DNA from 2 places in the Streptomyces sp. NPDC052396 genome. Region 1 is predicted to be linked to the other one. Evidence: predicted binding sites of a transcription regulator. Region 1 holds the regulator's gene; the other holds the start of a gene.
What was found. Region 1 encodes HrcA, which represses chaperone genes, less so after heat shock. Its sites were predicted from a motif close to TTNGCACTCNGNNNNNCNGAGTGCNAA; they were not measured.
Positions count from the first base shown of each region.

Region 1 (7,111 bases):
CTCGGGGGAGACGCCGCCTTCGGGGCCGACGATCAGCACGATGTCGCCGGTCTCGGGGAGGGGGGCGGTGGCCAGCGGGGTGCTGCCCTCCTCATGGAGGACGGCGGCGAAGGCGGCGGAGGAGAGCAGGGGGAGCAACTGTCCGGTGGTGGCCAGGTCGGCCACCGCGGGGAAGCGGAGGCGGCGGGACTGCTTGCCCGCCTCGCGGGCGGTGGAACGCCACTTGGTGAGGGACTTCTGGCCGCGGTCGCCCTTCCACTGGGTGACACAACGGGAGGCCGCCCAGGGGACGATGGCATCCACCCCGGTCTCGGTCATGGTTTCCACGGCGAGTTCACCGCGGTCGCCCTTGGGCAGGGCCTGGACGACGGTGATGCGCGGCTGGGGCTCCGGCTCGGAGCGGATGGAGGTGACCGCGACATCGAGCCGGTCCTTGCCCTCGACCGCGGCGACGGTACCGAAGGCGCCGGTGCCGGCGCCGTCCGTCAGCACGATCTCCTCGCCGACGCGCAGCCGGCGGACCGAGACCGCGTGGCGGCCCTCGGGGCCGTCCAGGGGGAAGACCGTGCCGGGGAACACACCTGTGAGGGAGTTCTCTTCGACCAGGAAGACCGGGGCTGTCATGATTCGCTCCCTCGGGTGGGGTGGTGCAACGACGCACGGGCGGCGTCGAGTTCGGCGGCCAGGACCGCCACCAGGCGGGCCGCCGGAAGTTCCCGGGCCAGCCGGTGGCCCTGTCCCGCCCACAGGCTGAGGCCCTGTGGGTCACCCGCGGCGGCGGCTGCCCTGCGCAACGGGGCGGTGAGGTAGTGGAGTTGGGGGTACGCGGCCGGGGCGTGGCGGCCGTGCTCCCGCATAAAACGGTTCAGCAGCCCGCGGGCCGGGCGTCCGGAGAAGACCCGGGTCAGTTCGGTGCGGGTGAACAGGGGGTCGGTCAGGGCCGCCTTGTGCAGGGGGTGCGCGCCGGACTCGGGGCAGGGCAGGAAGGCGGTGCCCAGCTGGGCGGCGACGGCGCCGGCGGCCAGCACGGCCGCTATCTGAGCGCCCCGCATCAGCCCGCCGGCCGCGAGAACAGGCAGGTCCACGGCTTCCAGGACCTCGGTGAGCAGGGCCAGCAGCCCGGAGCCGGCCTGGTCCGCACCGGGGTCGTCATGGTGGGTGCCCTGGTGGCCGCCGGCCTCCACGCCCTGGACGCACACCGCGTCCGCGCCCGCCGCCCGCGCGGCCCGCGCCTCGTCGGCCGAGGTCACGGTCACCACGGTGAACGAGCCGGCCGCGGCCAGGGCGGCAGTGGTCTCGGCGGCCGGGCAGCCGAAGGTGAAGGAGACCACCGGCACCGGGTCCTGGAGCAGGATGGCCAGCTTGGCCTGGTAGGCATCGTCGGCGGGCCGGTGCCGGTCGCCCAGCGGGGTCCGGTACCGGGCGGACTCGCCCGCCAGTCGCTCCGCGTAGACCTCCACCGCGGCCGGGTCGGCGGCGGGCGGCTGCGGCATAAAGAGATTGACGCCAAAGGGCCGGGAGGTGGCGGCGCGCAGCTGCTTGATCTCCTCGTACATGGCGGCCGGGGTCCGGTAGCCGGCGGCCAGGAAGCCCAGCCCCCCGGCATCGGAGACGGCCGCGGCCAGGGCCGGGCAGGAGGCGCCGCCCGCCATCGGGGCCTGCACGATCGGGTGCCGGAGCAGGCCGGTCAGCGCGGCCGCCCGCCGGGGGTCAGAAGCCATGGCCACATCGTGGCACGGGTGACGCCGGGTGCCGAATCGGGCAACCGGGGTACGGGCCGGCGCTGCGGCCCGTACCACCGTTCAGCAGGCGAACAGCGGGTCGGCTAGCGGCCGTTGAACGCGTCCTTCAGCCGGGAGAACAGCCCTTGCTGCCCCGGCTTGAACTCGCCCAGCGGACGCTCCTCGCCCCTCATCTTGGCCAGCTGGCGCAGCAGTTCCTCCTGCTGCGGGTCCAGCTTGGTGGGCGTGGTCACCTCGACATGCACGATCAGGTCACCCCGGCCGCCGCCGCGCAGATGCGTCACACCGCGCTGGTGCAGCGGGATGGACTGGCCGGACTGGGTGCCCGGGCGGATGTCGATCTCCTCGACGCCGTCCAGGGTTTCCAGCGGCACCTTGGTGCCCAGCGCGGCCGCGGTCATCGGGATGGTGACCGTGCAGTGCAGGTCGTCGCCGCGGCGCTGGAAGACCGGGTGCTTCGTCTCGTGGATCTCCACATAGAGGTCGCCGGCCGGGCCACCGCCGGGGCCGACCTCGCCCTCGCCGGCCAGCTGGATGCGGTTGCCGTTGTCCACACCGGCCGGGATCTTCACGGTCAGGGTGCGGCGGGAGCGCACCCGGCCGTCGCCCGCGCACTCCGGGCAGGGGGTGGGGACCACGGTGCCGAAGCCCTGGCACTGGGGGCAGGGCCGGGAGGTCATGACCTGGCCCAGGAAGGAGCGGGTGACCTGGGAGACCTCGCCACGGCCCCGGCACATGTCACAGGTCTGCGCGGAGGTGCCGGGGGCGGCACCCTCACCGCTGCACGTGGTGCAGACCACGGCGGTGTCGACCTGGATCTCCTTGGTGGTGCCGAAGGCGGCCTCGTCCAGGGTGACCTCGATCCGGATCATGGCGTCCTGGCCGCGGCGGGTGCGCGAGCGGGGCCCGCGCTGGGCCGCCTGGCCGAAGAAGGCATCCATGATGTCGGAGAAGTTGCCGAAGCCCGCGCCGCCGAAGCCGGCTCCCGCACCGCCGCCGGAGGCGGACAGCGGGTCGCCGCCGAGGTCGTAGACCTGCTTCTTCTGCGGGTCGGAGAGCACCTCGTAGGCGGCGTTGATCTCCTTGAACCGCTCCTGCGTCTTGGGGTCCGGGTTCACATCCGGGTGCAGCTCGCGCGCGAGACGGCGGAAGGCCTTCTTGATCTCGTCCTGCGAGGCATCACGCCGTACGCCCAGGACCGCGTAGTAGTCCGTGGCCACTTACGACTCCGCCAGGATCTGTCCGACGTAACGTGCCACTGCGCGTACCGCTCCCATCGTTCCGGGGTAATCCATGCGGGTCGGTCCGACCACGCCGAGTTTGGCGACGGCCTCGCCGCCCGAACCGTAGCCGACCGCGACGACCGATGTGGAGTTCAGCCCCTCGTGGTCGTTCTCATGACCGATGCGCACCGTCATCCGGGAGTCGGTGGCCTCGCCGAGCAGCTTCAACAGCACCACCTGCTCCTCCAGCGCCTCCAGCACCGGCCGGATGGTCAGTGAGAAGTCATGGCCGAAGCGGGTGAGATTGGCGGTGCCGCCGATGACCAGCCGCTCCTCGGTCTCCTCCACCAGCGTCTCCAGGAGCGTGGACAGGACCGTAGAAACGGTTCCGCGATCATCCGGCTCAAAGGACTCGGGGAGGTCCTGCACCAGGAGCGGCACCTCGGTGAAGCGCCGGCCCACCACCCGGCTGTTGAGCCGGGCACGCAGGTCCGCCAGGGTGGTCTCGCCGACCGGGGCCGGACAGTCGACCATGCGCTGCTCGACCCGGCCGGTGTCGGTGATCAGCACCAGCATCACCCGGGCCGGGGCCAGCGCGAGCAGTTCCACATGGCGGACGGTGGAGCGGGTCAGCGACGGATACTGCACCACCGCGACCTGCCGGGTCAGCTGCGCCAGCAGCCGCACCGTACGTCCCACCACGTCGTCGAGGTCGACCGCGCCGTCCAGGAAGCTCTGGATGGCCCGGCGCTCGGCGCCGGTCAGCGGCTTGACGCCGGCCAGCTTGTCGACGAACAGCCGGTAGCCCTTGTCGGTGGGGATGCGGCCCGCGCTGGTGTGCGGCTGAGCGATAAAGCCCTCGTCCTCCAGGGCGGCCATGTCATTGCGCACCGTGGCCGGGGAGACCCCCAGCCGGTGCCGCTCGGTCAGCGCCTTGGAGCCAACCGGCTCCTCGGTGCCCACATAGTCCTGGACGATGGCGCGCAGTACCTCGAGCCTGCGTTCGCTCAGCATCTCGCGCACCTCCAGTCCAGCGACCTGCAGCCGTCTTACGGGTCTTGCCGGGGCTCCTTGCCTTGGCACTCAATGGTCACGAGTGCCAGAACCCTTCCGCAAGTGTACGGCCGGGCACCACGGCCACGGCAAGGGCCGCCCATTGTGACGTGGGCTCCGGGCGGGCAACCGTACCGCGACACCACTAGGTTCCTGCCATGGAAACCAGTGGGGAAGAACCCCAGGAGCAGCGCGCGGGGGCGCGCTGGGAGCAGCTGGCGCCAGGCGTCGTGCGCCGCAGGATGCCTGGCTGGGACGCCACCGTCGGGGCCATCGCGGGTGAGGCCGGGGTGCTGGTGGTGGACACCGGGTCCACCCTGCGCGAGGGGGCGGAGATCCGCGAAGAGGTGACGGCGCTGTTCGCGCTGCCCGTGACGCATATCGCACTCACCCACTCGCATTTCGATCACGTCCTGGGCACGGCGGCCTTTCCCGGGGCGCAGGTGTATGGGGCGGTGGGGCTGGCCGAGTTGCTGCGGCACTCGCCCGGCGAGCTGCGGGAGGACGCCACGCGTCATGGAGTGCCCGCCGGTGAGGCGGCCGAGGCGGTGGCGGCGCTGGTGGCCCCCCGGCACCCGGTCTCCGGCGAACTGACCGTGGACCTGGGCGGCGGGCGGCGAGTGCTGCTGGCCAACGTCGGGCCCGGGCACTCGCCGCATGACCTGGCGGTGCTGGTGCCCGGTACTCCCGAGGTGGTGTTCTGCGGCGATCTGGTGGAGGAGTCCGGCGAGCCCCAGGCCGGGAGGGACGCGCTGCCGCATGCCTGGCCCGCGGCGCTGGACCGGCTGCTGGCGCTGGGCGGCGAGGAGGCGGTGTATGTCCCGGGGCATGGCGCGGTGGTTGATGCCCGGTTTGTCCGTGAGCAGCGCAATGCGCTGGCGCTGCGCTTCGGCGTGTCGCCTTTGTAGCGGGCCCGCTTTTCCTATCGTCTCCGGGTGCGCAGCAGACAGTACGGCCCCGATCTGACCCCGCCGTGGAAGCGGAGCGCTCCGGTTCCGGAAGTGCCCGCCGAGGTGGACCTGGTGGTGGAGGAGGTCTCAACGGGCTTCTGCGGCGCGGTGATCCGCTGCGAGAAGACCGCTCAGGGCCCGACCGTCACCCTGGAGGACCGGTTTGGCAAGCACCGGGTCTTCCCCATGGAGCCGCGCGGCTTCCTGCTGGAGGGCCGCGTCGTCACCCTGGTACGTCCCCAGGGACCGGCCGCCACCGCTCCCCGGCGCACCGCCTCCGGCTCGATCGCGGTGCCGGGAGCGCGAGCCCGGGTGGCCCGGGCCGGCCGCATCTATGTGGAGGGCCGGCACGACGCGGAGCTGGTGGAGCGGGTCTGGGGGGACGACCTGCGGATCGAGGGCGTGGTGGTGGAGTACCTGGAGGGCATCGACGACCTCCCCGCCATCGTCCGCTCCTTCGCCCCGGGGCCGGACGCGCGGCTGGGCGTGCTGGTGGACCACCTGGTGCCGGGATCGAAGGAGTCACGGATCGCGGCGGAGGTGACGGGCGAGCATGTGCTGGTGGTGGGCCACCCGTTCATCGATGTGTGGGAGGCCGTGAAGCCGTCCTCGCTGGGGATCGCGGGGTGGCCGCGCGTACCGCGTGGACAGGACTGGAAGACGGGGGTCTGCCGGGCGCTGGCCTGGCCGGCGAACACGGGGGCCGCCTGGCAGCGGATTCTGGGGGCGGTGTCCTCTTACAAGGACCTGGAGCCGGAACTCCTCGGGCGGGTCGAGGAGTTGATTGATTTTGTGACGGCGGGGGATCAGTAGAGGGGTTTGCCGGGAATGGTCCGGAACTCGGAGGTGTCCAGGGCCAGTTCCAGAGCCTCGATCTGCACGGGGTCGCCGAACTTGCTGACATGCTGATTCGCATAGTCGGCGTCCTCGCCGGCTCCGACCGGCTCGGTCAGCAGCATGCAGGTGGCGGCAAACGGATCCACGATCAGATAAGCGGGCACCCGCCCTGCCGCGTAAACCGAACGCTTGACGCGATAGTCCCGAGTGGCGCTCGTCTTGGATACAACCTCCAGCAAGAAACTGATGACCTCGGCAGGTACCAAGCCCGGGCCGTCAAACGCCTCCCGCTCAACGACTACGAGGTCGGGTACCGGCTCGCTCGCCTCGCCCGGGATGGCGATGTCCTGCGTTTGCTTCCGCTGCCAGCGACTGAACGGAATCTGCTCCGCGATGCGTTCCACGATGTCGTTGTGCACCCAGTCGGGCGCCGCCATCATCACGATTTCCCCCCGCAGCAGCTCCGCCCGGTAGCCCTCGGGAACCTCCAGGTTCGCGAAGAACTCCGAGACGTCGGACGTCAGCCGGTCATCCACAGCGGTCATCTCCGTGGTCCTCCACATCCGCCGCTCGTGTTTGGCAGCAGCCTATGGACAAGGTAGGCAGGCACTCAGCGTATGCGCAGCAGTTCACTCGAACAGGTAATCAGTCCACCAGATCCCTGACCACCGCATCCGCCAGCAACCGCCCCCGCAGCGTCAGCACCGCGCGCCCGGCCGCGTAGGGCTCGGGCTGGAGCAGACCATCCGCCAAGGCCCGCTCGGCGGCCGCCGCACCGGCCGGCCGCAGCAGCGACAGCGGGCAGCCGTCGATCAGCCGCAGCTCCAGCAGGATCCGCTCCACCCGGCGGTCCTCCTCCGGCAGCACCTCGCGGCCCGCGCCCGGGGAGCGGCCCTCGGTCAGGGCCTGGGCGTAGGCGCCGGGGTGCTTGACGTTCCACCAGCGCACTCCGCCGACATGGGAGTGCGCCCCGGGACCCGCGCCCCACCAGTCGGCGCCGCGCCAGTAGAGCTCGTTGTGGCGGCAGCGGGCCTCCGGCGTGGTGGCCCAGTTGGAGACCTCGTACCAGTGGAAGCCGGCCGCGGTCAGCCGTTCCTCGGCGATCAGATAGCGGTCGGCGTGGACATCGTCGTCGGTCATCGGGACCTCGCCGCGCCGGATGCGGCGGGCCAGCTGGGTGCCCTCCTCGACGATCAGGGCGTAGGCCGAGACATGGTCCGGGCCGGCGCCCAGGGCGGCGTCCAGCGAGGCGCGCCAGTCGTCGTCGCTCTCGCCGGGGGTGCCGTAGATCAGGTCCAGGTTGATG
Region 1 is NZ_JBIUAW010000001.1:336,442-343,552, reverse strand. It holds gene ACIHFE_RS01605 (16S rRNA (uracil(1498)-N(3))-methyltransferase) at 1-624, opposite strand, end outside; gene ACIHFE_RS01600 (nitronate monooxygenase) at 621-1,721, opposite strand; gene dnaJ (molecular chaperone DnaJ) at 1,826-2,962, opposite strand; gene hrcA (heat-inducible transcriptional repressor HrcA) at 2,963-3,979, opposite strand; gene ACIHFE_RS01585 (MBL fold metallo-hydrolase) at 4,177-4,926, shown strand; gene ACIHFE_RS01580 (DUF3097 domain-containing protein) at 4,954-5,781, shown strand; gene ACIHFE_RS01575 (Uma2 family endonuclease) at 5,775-6,350, opposite strand; gene hemW (radical SAM family heme chaperone HemW) at 6,451-7,111, opposite strand, start outside.

Region 2 (7,111 bases), on a different contig from region 1:
CGCATCTCCCGGCCGGTGCGGATCAGCAGCGGGGTGCCGGTGGACTGCTCCAGGGCCTTCATCTGCTGGCTGACCGCGGGCTGGGTGCAGCCCAGTTCCCGGGCGGCGGCGGAGAACGAACCGCTGGCGGCCACCGCGCGCAGCACCCTCAGATGACGAGCCTCGATCATGACTCAAGCATAAGTGCCACTTGGGGTCGATGGGCGATAAATCGTGGACGCTTTGAGTTACGCCCGCCTACCCTTCGGTTATGCGCATCCTCTCCGTCAACCTCGGCTCCGCCGCCACGGTGGACGACCGCCCGGGCCACCCCGGCGAGTTCACCGGCGGTCTGGCCACCGGTATCGACAAGCGCCCGGTCGCCGGGCCGGTCGCGGTGGCCGCCCCGGGCCCCAAGGGCGTCGCGGGCAGCGGACTCGCCGGTGACTCCGTGGTCCTGCGGCGCCACCACGGCGGTGACGACCAGGCGGTGTACGCCTTCGCCCGGGAGGACCTGGACTTCTGGGAGCGGGAGTTGGGGCGCATCCTGCCGCCGGGCTCCTTCGGGGAGAACCTCACCACCACCGGGGTGGATGTCAATGGCGCCCGGATCGGGGAGCGTTGGCGGATCGGTGAGCGGCTGCTGCTGGAGGTCACCTCGCCGCGCATCCCCTGCCGGACCTTCGCCGACTGGCTGAAGGAGTCGGGCTGGATCAAGCGGTTCACCCAAGCCGCCGCGCCCGGCGCGTACTTGCGGGTCATCGAGCCGGGAGAGGTCCGTGCGGGTGATCCCGTGACCGTGGTGCACCGGCCCGAGCACGAGGTCAGCATCTCCTTCGCCTTCCGGGCATCGACCACCGAACGGGCCCTGCTGCCCCGCGTTCTGGCGGCCGGGGACGGGCTGCACCCCGAGCTCCGGCAGAAGGCGCTGGCGCACCGGGCGGGTCAGCGTTCCGTAGAAGGCTGAAACCGCCGCGACCACGGGGCCCTCGCGGGCACTAACGTTCCGGCATGACCACTGCACTGATCACGGGCGCGACGGCCGGCATCGGCGCGGCCTTCGCACGGCGGCTCGCCGCCGACGGGCATGACCTCATTCTGGTCGCCCGGGACGAGAAGCGGCTGCACGAGCACGCCACCGAACTCCACGACCGGCACCGGGTGGAGGCCGAGGTGCTGCGGGCGGACCTCTCCCAGGAGGAGGGGATCGCCGCCGTGGAGGCCCGGCTCTCGGACCGCAAGCGCCCGGTGGACCTGCTGGTCAACAATGCCGGCTTCGGCAACAAGGGCCGCTTTCTGGAGGTCCCGGTGGCCGATGAGCTGACCATGCTCCGGGTGCACTGCGAGGCGGTGCTGCGGCTGACCATGGCGGCGGCCCGCGGGATGCGGGAGCGGCGGCGCGGCGGAGTGGTCAATGTGGCCTCGGTCGCGGCCTTTGTGCCGCGCGGGACGTACGGGGCCAGCAAGGCGTGGGTGGTGCAGTTCACCCAGGGTGCCGCGCGGGATCTGGCGGGCAGCGGGGTGCGGCTGATGGCGCTGTGCCCGGGCTTTGTCCGCACCGAGTTCCACCAGCGGGCCGGGATGGGGACGGACAACATCCCCGGCTGGATGTGGCTGGACGCGGACCGGCTGGTGGACGCGGCGCTGCGGGACCTGGCCCGCGGCAAGTCGCTGTCCGTCCCGGACCCGCGCTACAAGGCGCTGACCGGGCTGTCCAAGCTGGTGCCGCGCGGGGCGCTGGGCCGGGTGTCCTCGACCACCGGCCGCAAGTACGGCCCCAACTGAGGCCGTTGGCGCGTACGGCCGAGGCCCGGCCCCCAACGGGGGCCGGGCCTCGGTGCGTTGACGAACGCGCGTCAGTGGGAGTGACCGTGGCCGTGGCCGGCCTCGGCGGGCTCCTCTTCCTTCTTCTCGACGACCAGGGTCTCGGTCGTGAGCAGCAGGGAGGCGATGGAGGCGGCGTTCTCCAGGGCGGAGCGGGTGACCTTGACCGGGTCGATGACGCCGGCCTTCACCAGGTCGCCGTACTCGCCGGTGGCGGCGTTGAAGCCCTGGCCCTTCTCCAGCTCGGCGACCTTGGAGGTGATGACATAGCCCTCCAGGCCGGCGTTCTCGGCGATCCAGCGCAGCGGCTCGACCACGGCGCGGCGGACCACGGCGACACCGGTGGCCTCGTCGCCGTCCTTGCCCAGGTTGTCGGCCAGCACCTTGGCGGCGTGCACCAGGGCGGAGCCACCACCGGAGACGATGCCCTCCTCGACCGCGGCGCGGGTCGCGGAGATGGCGTCCTCCAGACGGTGCTTGCGCTCCTTGAGCTCGACCTCGGTGGCCGCGCCGACGCGGATGACGCAGACGCCGCCGGCCAGCTTGGCCAGGCGCTCCTGCAGCTTCTCGCGGTCCCAGTCGGAGTCGGTGGTCTCGATCTCGGCCTTGATCTGGGCGACCCGGCCGGTGACGTCCGCGGAGTTGCCGCCGCCGTCGACGATGGTGGTGTCGTCCTTGGTGACGGTCACGCGACGGGCGGTGCCCAGCACGTCCAGGCCGGCCTGGTCGAGCTTGAGGCCGACCTCCTCGGCGATCACGGTGGCACCGGTGAGGGTGGCCATGTCGCCCAGCATCGCCTTGCGGCGGTCACCGAAGCCCGGGGCCTTGACGGCCACCGCGTTGAAGGTGCCGCGGATCTTGTTGACCACCAGGGTGGAGAGCGCCTCGCCCTCGACATCCTCGGCGATGATCAGCAGCGGCTTGGAGCCACCGGCCTGGATGATCTTCTCCAGCAGCGGCAGCAGCTCGGTGATGGAGGAGATCTTGCCCTGGTGGATCAGGATGTACGGGTCGTCGAGGACGGCCTCCATACGCTCCTGGTCGGTGACCATGTACGGCGAGAGGTAGCCCTTGTCGAAGGCCATGCCCTCGGTGAAGTCCAGCTCCAGACCGAAGGTGTTGGACTCCTCGACGGTGATGACACCGTCCTTGCCGACCTTGTCCATCGCCTCGGCGATCAGCTCGCCGACCTGCTGGTCCTGCGCGGAGAGCGCGGCCACGGCGGCGATGTCGGACTTGTCCTCGATGGGACGGGCGGTGGCCAGCAGGTCCTCGGAGACAGCCTTGACCGCGGCGTCGATGCCCTTCTTCAGGGAGGCCGGGGAAGCGCCGGCGGCGACGTTGCGCAGACCCTCACGGACCAGCGCCTGGGCCAGCACCGTGGCGGTGGTGGTGCCGTCACCCGCGATGTCGTTGGTCTTGGTCGCCACCTCCTTGACGAGCTGGGCGCCCAGGTTCTCGTACGAGTCCTCCAGCTCGACCTCGCGCGCGATGGTGACGCCGTCGTTGGTGATGGTGGGGGCGCCGAACTTCTTGTCGATGACGACATTGCGGCCCTTGGGGCCGATCGTCACCTTCACGGTGTCGGCAAGCTTGTTGACGCCGCGCTCAAGGGCGCGACGGGCGTCCTCGTCGAACTTCAGGATCTTGGCCATGGGGTGGGTGTCCTTCGCCGTGTCTAATGAAACTGCGCCCCGGGCGCCCGGCGGTTTGTTACGCGGGTACCCGGGGCGCAGCGCAGCTTCGAAGTATCGAAAGCCTGGGGTGAATTACTTCTCGATGATCGCGAGCACGTCGCGAGCCGAGAGGACGAGGTACTCCTCGCCGCTGTACTTCACCTCGGTGCCGCCGTACTTGCTGTAGAGCACGACGTCGCCGACCTTGACGTCGAGCGGGAGGCGCTCGCCGTTCTCGAAGCGGCCCGGGCCGACAGCCAGGACAACGCCCTCCTGGGGCTTCTCCTTGGCGGTGTCCGGAATGACCAGGCCGGAGGCCGTGGTCTGCTCGGCGTCCAGCGGCTGGACCACAATGCGGTCCTCGAGCGGCTTGATGGCAACCTTGGAGCTGGTGGTCGTCACGATCCGACCTCCCCCTTCGGAGATCTCACGGGGTTAACTGTCTGAGGGTGGCGACCAGGTGGATCCGTCGTCGCGGGTGCCGGACCTGCCCGTCGCTGTGTTTGGCACTCACCGGTGGAGAGTGCCAACGGGAGCGAGACTATGACGCGCTTAGCACTCGGTCAAGCGGAGTGCCAATTCCTAGCGCGCCGCCGACACACTCCCCCGCATCGCCCGGGCCCAGTCATCGCTCAGACGTAGTCCTCCAGCCGCGCGACCGTGTACCCCTGCCGCTGGATGCTGCGCAGCATGTTGCTCACCATGGTGGTCATCGAGGCGCCCTTGAGCTGCTGGGGGCCGCGGAAGTGGGCCAGCACGATGTCCCCCGGGTGCAGACCACTGCCCTCCGCGTAGCGCATGTCGTTGATCTGCATGGTCACTTCCCACAGCACCATGGCCTTGATCCCGCAGCCGCCTGCCGCCGTCAGGGTGGCCTGGTTGTAGTTGCCGTACGGCGGGCGGAACAGCACCGGCCGCTTGCCCAGCCGCTTGGCCAGCCGGTCCTGCTGCCCGCATATCTCGTGCTGCTGCGCCTCGGGGCTCAGCGTGCGCAGGTTGGGGTGGCTGATGGTGTGGTTGTCGATGCCATTGCCGAGCGCGCGCAGTTGTTCGAAATAGCCATAGCCGCGCCCGACCCTGGCTATCTCATCGGTGAGGAACATGGTGTAGGGCAGCTTGAGGTCCTTGGTCATCTGGATGAACCGCGGATCCTTCTCCGCCCCGTCGTCGAAGGTCAGGAAGACGATCTTGTCCTTGGTCGGCACCCGCCGGATGATCTGCGGCGTGGCCCCCGTCACATGGTCGGTCACCCGGGTGGCGGGCGGCTTGGGCGGCGCGGCCAGCGGCTTGTCCAGCCCCCAGCGCCGGTAGGAGTCGTCGGGCGGCGCGGACGTGGCGGGGGCGGCGGCACGGGCGGGGGCGGAGCTCTTCGCCGCCTTGGGTGAGCCGGACGAGTCCGAGGAGCCCGAGCAGCCCGCCAGCAGCCCCGCGAACAGCAGCGCGGCGGCACCGGCCGCGCCCGCCCGGGCCCGGCGGCGGGATATGTGAGAAGCAGACACGATCACAGCACTGATTCTTGTCCAATCGTTCGAAAAGCGCTCGGTACGGGGCGCTGTCAGTGGTGCCGCCTAGTCTGATCCCACCTGCTTCGGCTCCTGGAGGCCACCATGTCCCAACCGTCCTGGAACGTCGTCGAGTTGCGCCGCTACACCCTGCGCCCCGGCCGCCGGGACGAGCTGATCGACCTCTTCGAACGGCACCTGGTGACTCCCCAGGAGGAGGCCGGAATGCGCCTGCTCGGCCGGTTCCGTGACCTGGACGACCCGGACCGCTTCATCTGGCTGCGCGCCTTCACCGGCATGGCGGACCGGGCCGAGTCGCTGGCCGCCTTCTACGAGCGCCATCCCGCCTGGCAGACGCACCGGGAGGCGGCCAACGCCACCATGGCGGACTCCGACGACGTCCTGCTGCTGCGCCCGGTCACTCCGGTGGCGGACCGGCCGCCGGCCGCCCCGCCCGGCTCGCTGGTCACGGCGCTGATCCACCCGCTGGGCTCGCCCGAGGCGCTGGAGGAGTTCACCGGGTTCTACGCCCGGGAGGTCCACCCGGTGCTGGCCGAGGCGGACGCGGCCCCGCTGCTCTGTCTGCGCACCGAGTACGCCGAGAACACCTACCCCCGGCTGCCGGTGCGCACCGGTGAGCATGTCTTTGTCACCCTCACCGCCTTCGCCGGCGCCGACGCCCACCGCGCCCATCTGGACCGGCTGGGCGCCCTGCCGCACTGGCGGGAGCGGGTCATACCCGGGCTGACCGGGCGGCTGGCCGGCCGGCTGGAGGGGCTGCGGCTGGCGCCCACCGCCGGGCCGGGGCCGCGCTGAGTCCGGGCCCCGGGCGGCTCCGGGTCACCCCGCGCCGCCCGCTCGGCGAGAATGAGCCCGTGTCCGCACCCAACGACGCCCCCGACGACGCCCGCACCGCCTTCACCGCCCTGCTCACCGAGGAGGGCCGCGCCCTCCTGGACGAACTGCGCGACCATGACCCCGCCCAGGAGCTGGCCACCGCCACCCGGCTGCGCCGCACCCACGCCCCGGAGCTGGTGTCCGCCGCGCTGGGGCAGGCCCGGCTGCGGCAGCGCGCGGTGGCCAAGTTCGGCGCCGAAGACGCCTACCGGATGTTCTTCACGCCCAATGGCGTGGAGCAGGCCACCCGCGCCTCGGTCGCCGCCCACCGCGCCCGGCGCTTCGCCGGGCTGGGCGTGCGCCGCCTGGCCGACCTGTGCTGCGGTATCGGCGGCGACGCCATCGCGCTGGCCCGGGCCGGGGTCTCGGTGCTGGCGGTCGACCGCTCTCCGCTGACCTGCGAGGTGGTCAGGGCCAACGCGGACGCGCTGGGCCTGGCCGACCGGATCGAGGTGCGCTGCGCCGATGTCACCGAGGTCGACACCACCGGCTATGACGCGGTCTTCGTGGACCCCGCCCGGCGCGGCGGCCGCGGCCGGATCTTCGACCCGGAGGCTTACTCACCGCCGCTGTCCTGGGCCGTCACCGCGGCCCGTACCGCCCCGCACGCCGCGCTGAAGATCGCCCCCGGGGTGCCCCATGAGGCCATCCCCGAGGATGCGGAGGCGGAGTGGATCTCCGATGGGGGCGACGTCAAGGAGGCCGTCCTGTGGTTCGGCACCGAGCCGGGCGCCCGCCGGGCCACCCTGCTCCCCGGCGGCGCCTCGCTGACCGGCCGGGGCCTGCCGGATCCGGCGGTCCGCCCGGTGGGGCGCTACCTCTATGAGCCGGATGGCGCGGTGATCCGCGCCCATCTGGTCGCCGAGGCGGCCGACGAGCTGGACGGCGGCCTGATCGACGAGACCATCGCCTACATCACCGCCGATGAGCCGCGCGCGACCCCGTACACCGCCGCCTATGAGATCACCGACGTCCTCCCCTTCAACCTCAAGCGCCTCAAGGCGATCCTGCGTCAGCGCGAGGTCGGGGTGGCCGTCATCAAGAAGCGCGGCTCGGCGGTGGAGCCGGAGGAACTGCGCAAGAAGCTGCGGCTCGCCGGGCCCAACTCCTGTGTGATCGTGCTCACTCGGGTGGCGGGAGCGCCGGCCATGCTGCTGGGGCACCCCGTCAAGGACTGAGGGCCCGGGGCTCAGCCCAGCTCCGTGAGCTCCTCCGCATAGAGGGTGGCCAGCG
Region 2 is NZ_JBIUAW010000004.1:217,721-224,831, reverse strand. It holds gene ACIHFE_RS12410 (LysR family transcriptional regulator) at 1-170, opposite strand, end outside; gene ACIHFE_RS12405 (MOSC domain-containing protein) at 251-946, shown strand; gene ACIHFE_RS12400 (SDR family NAD(P)-dependent oxidoreductase) at 991-1,764, shown strand; gene groL (chaperonin GroEL) at 1,836-3,458, opposite strand; gene groES (co-chaperone GroES) at 3,573-3,881, opposite strand; gene ACIHFE_RS12385 (polysaccharide deacetylase family protein) at 4,112-4,978, opposite strand; gene ACIHFE_RS12380 (NIPSNAP family protein) at 5,087-5,797, shown strand; gene ACIHFE_RS12375 (methyltransferase domain-containing protein) at 5,857-7,056, shown strand; gene ACIHFE_RS12370 (hypothetical protein) at 7,068-7,111, opposite strand, start outside.
Region 2: groES (co-chaperone GroES) is a predicted target of HrcA. The motif match lies at 4,032-4,058, and genes of this name have one in related genera.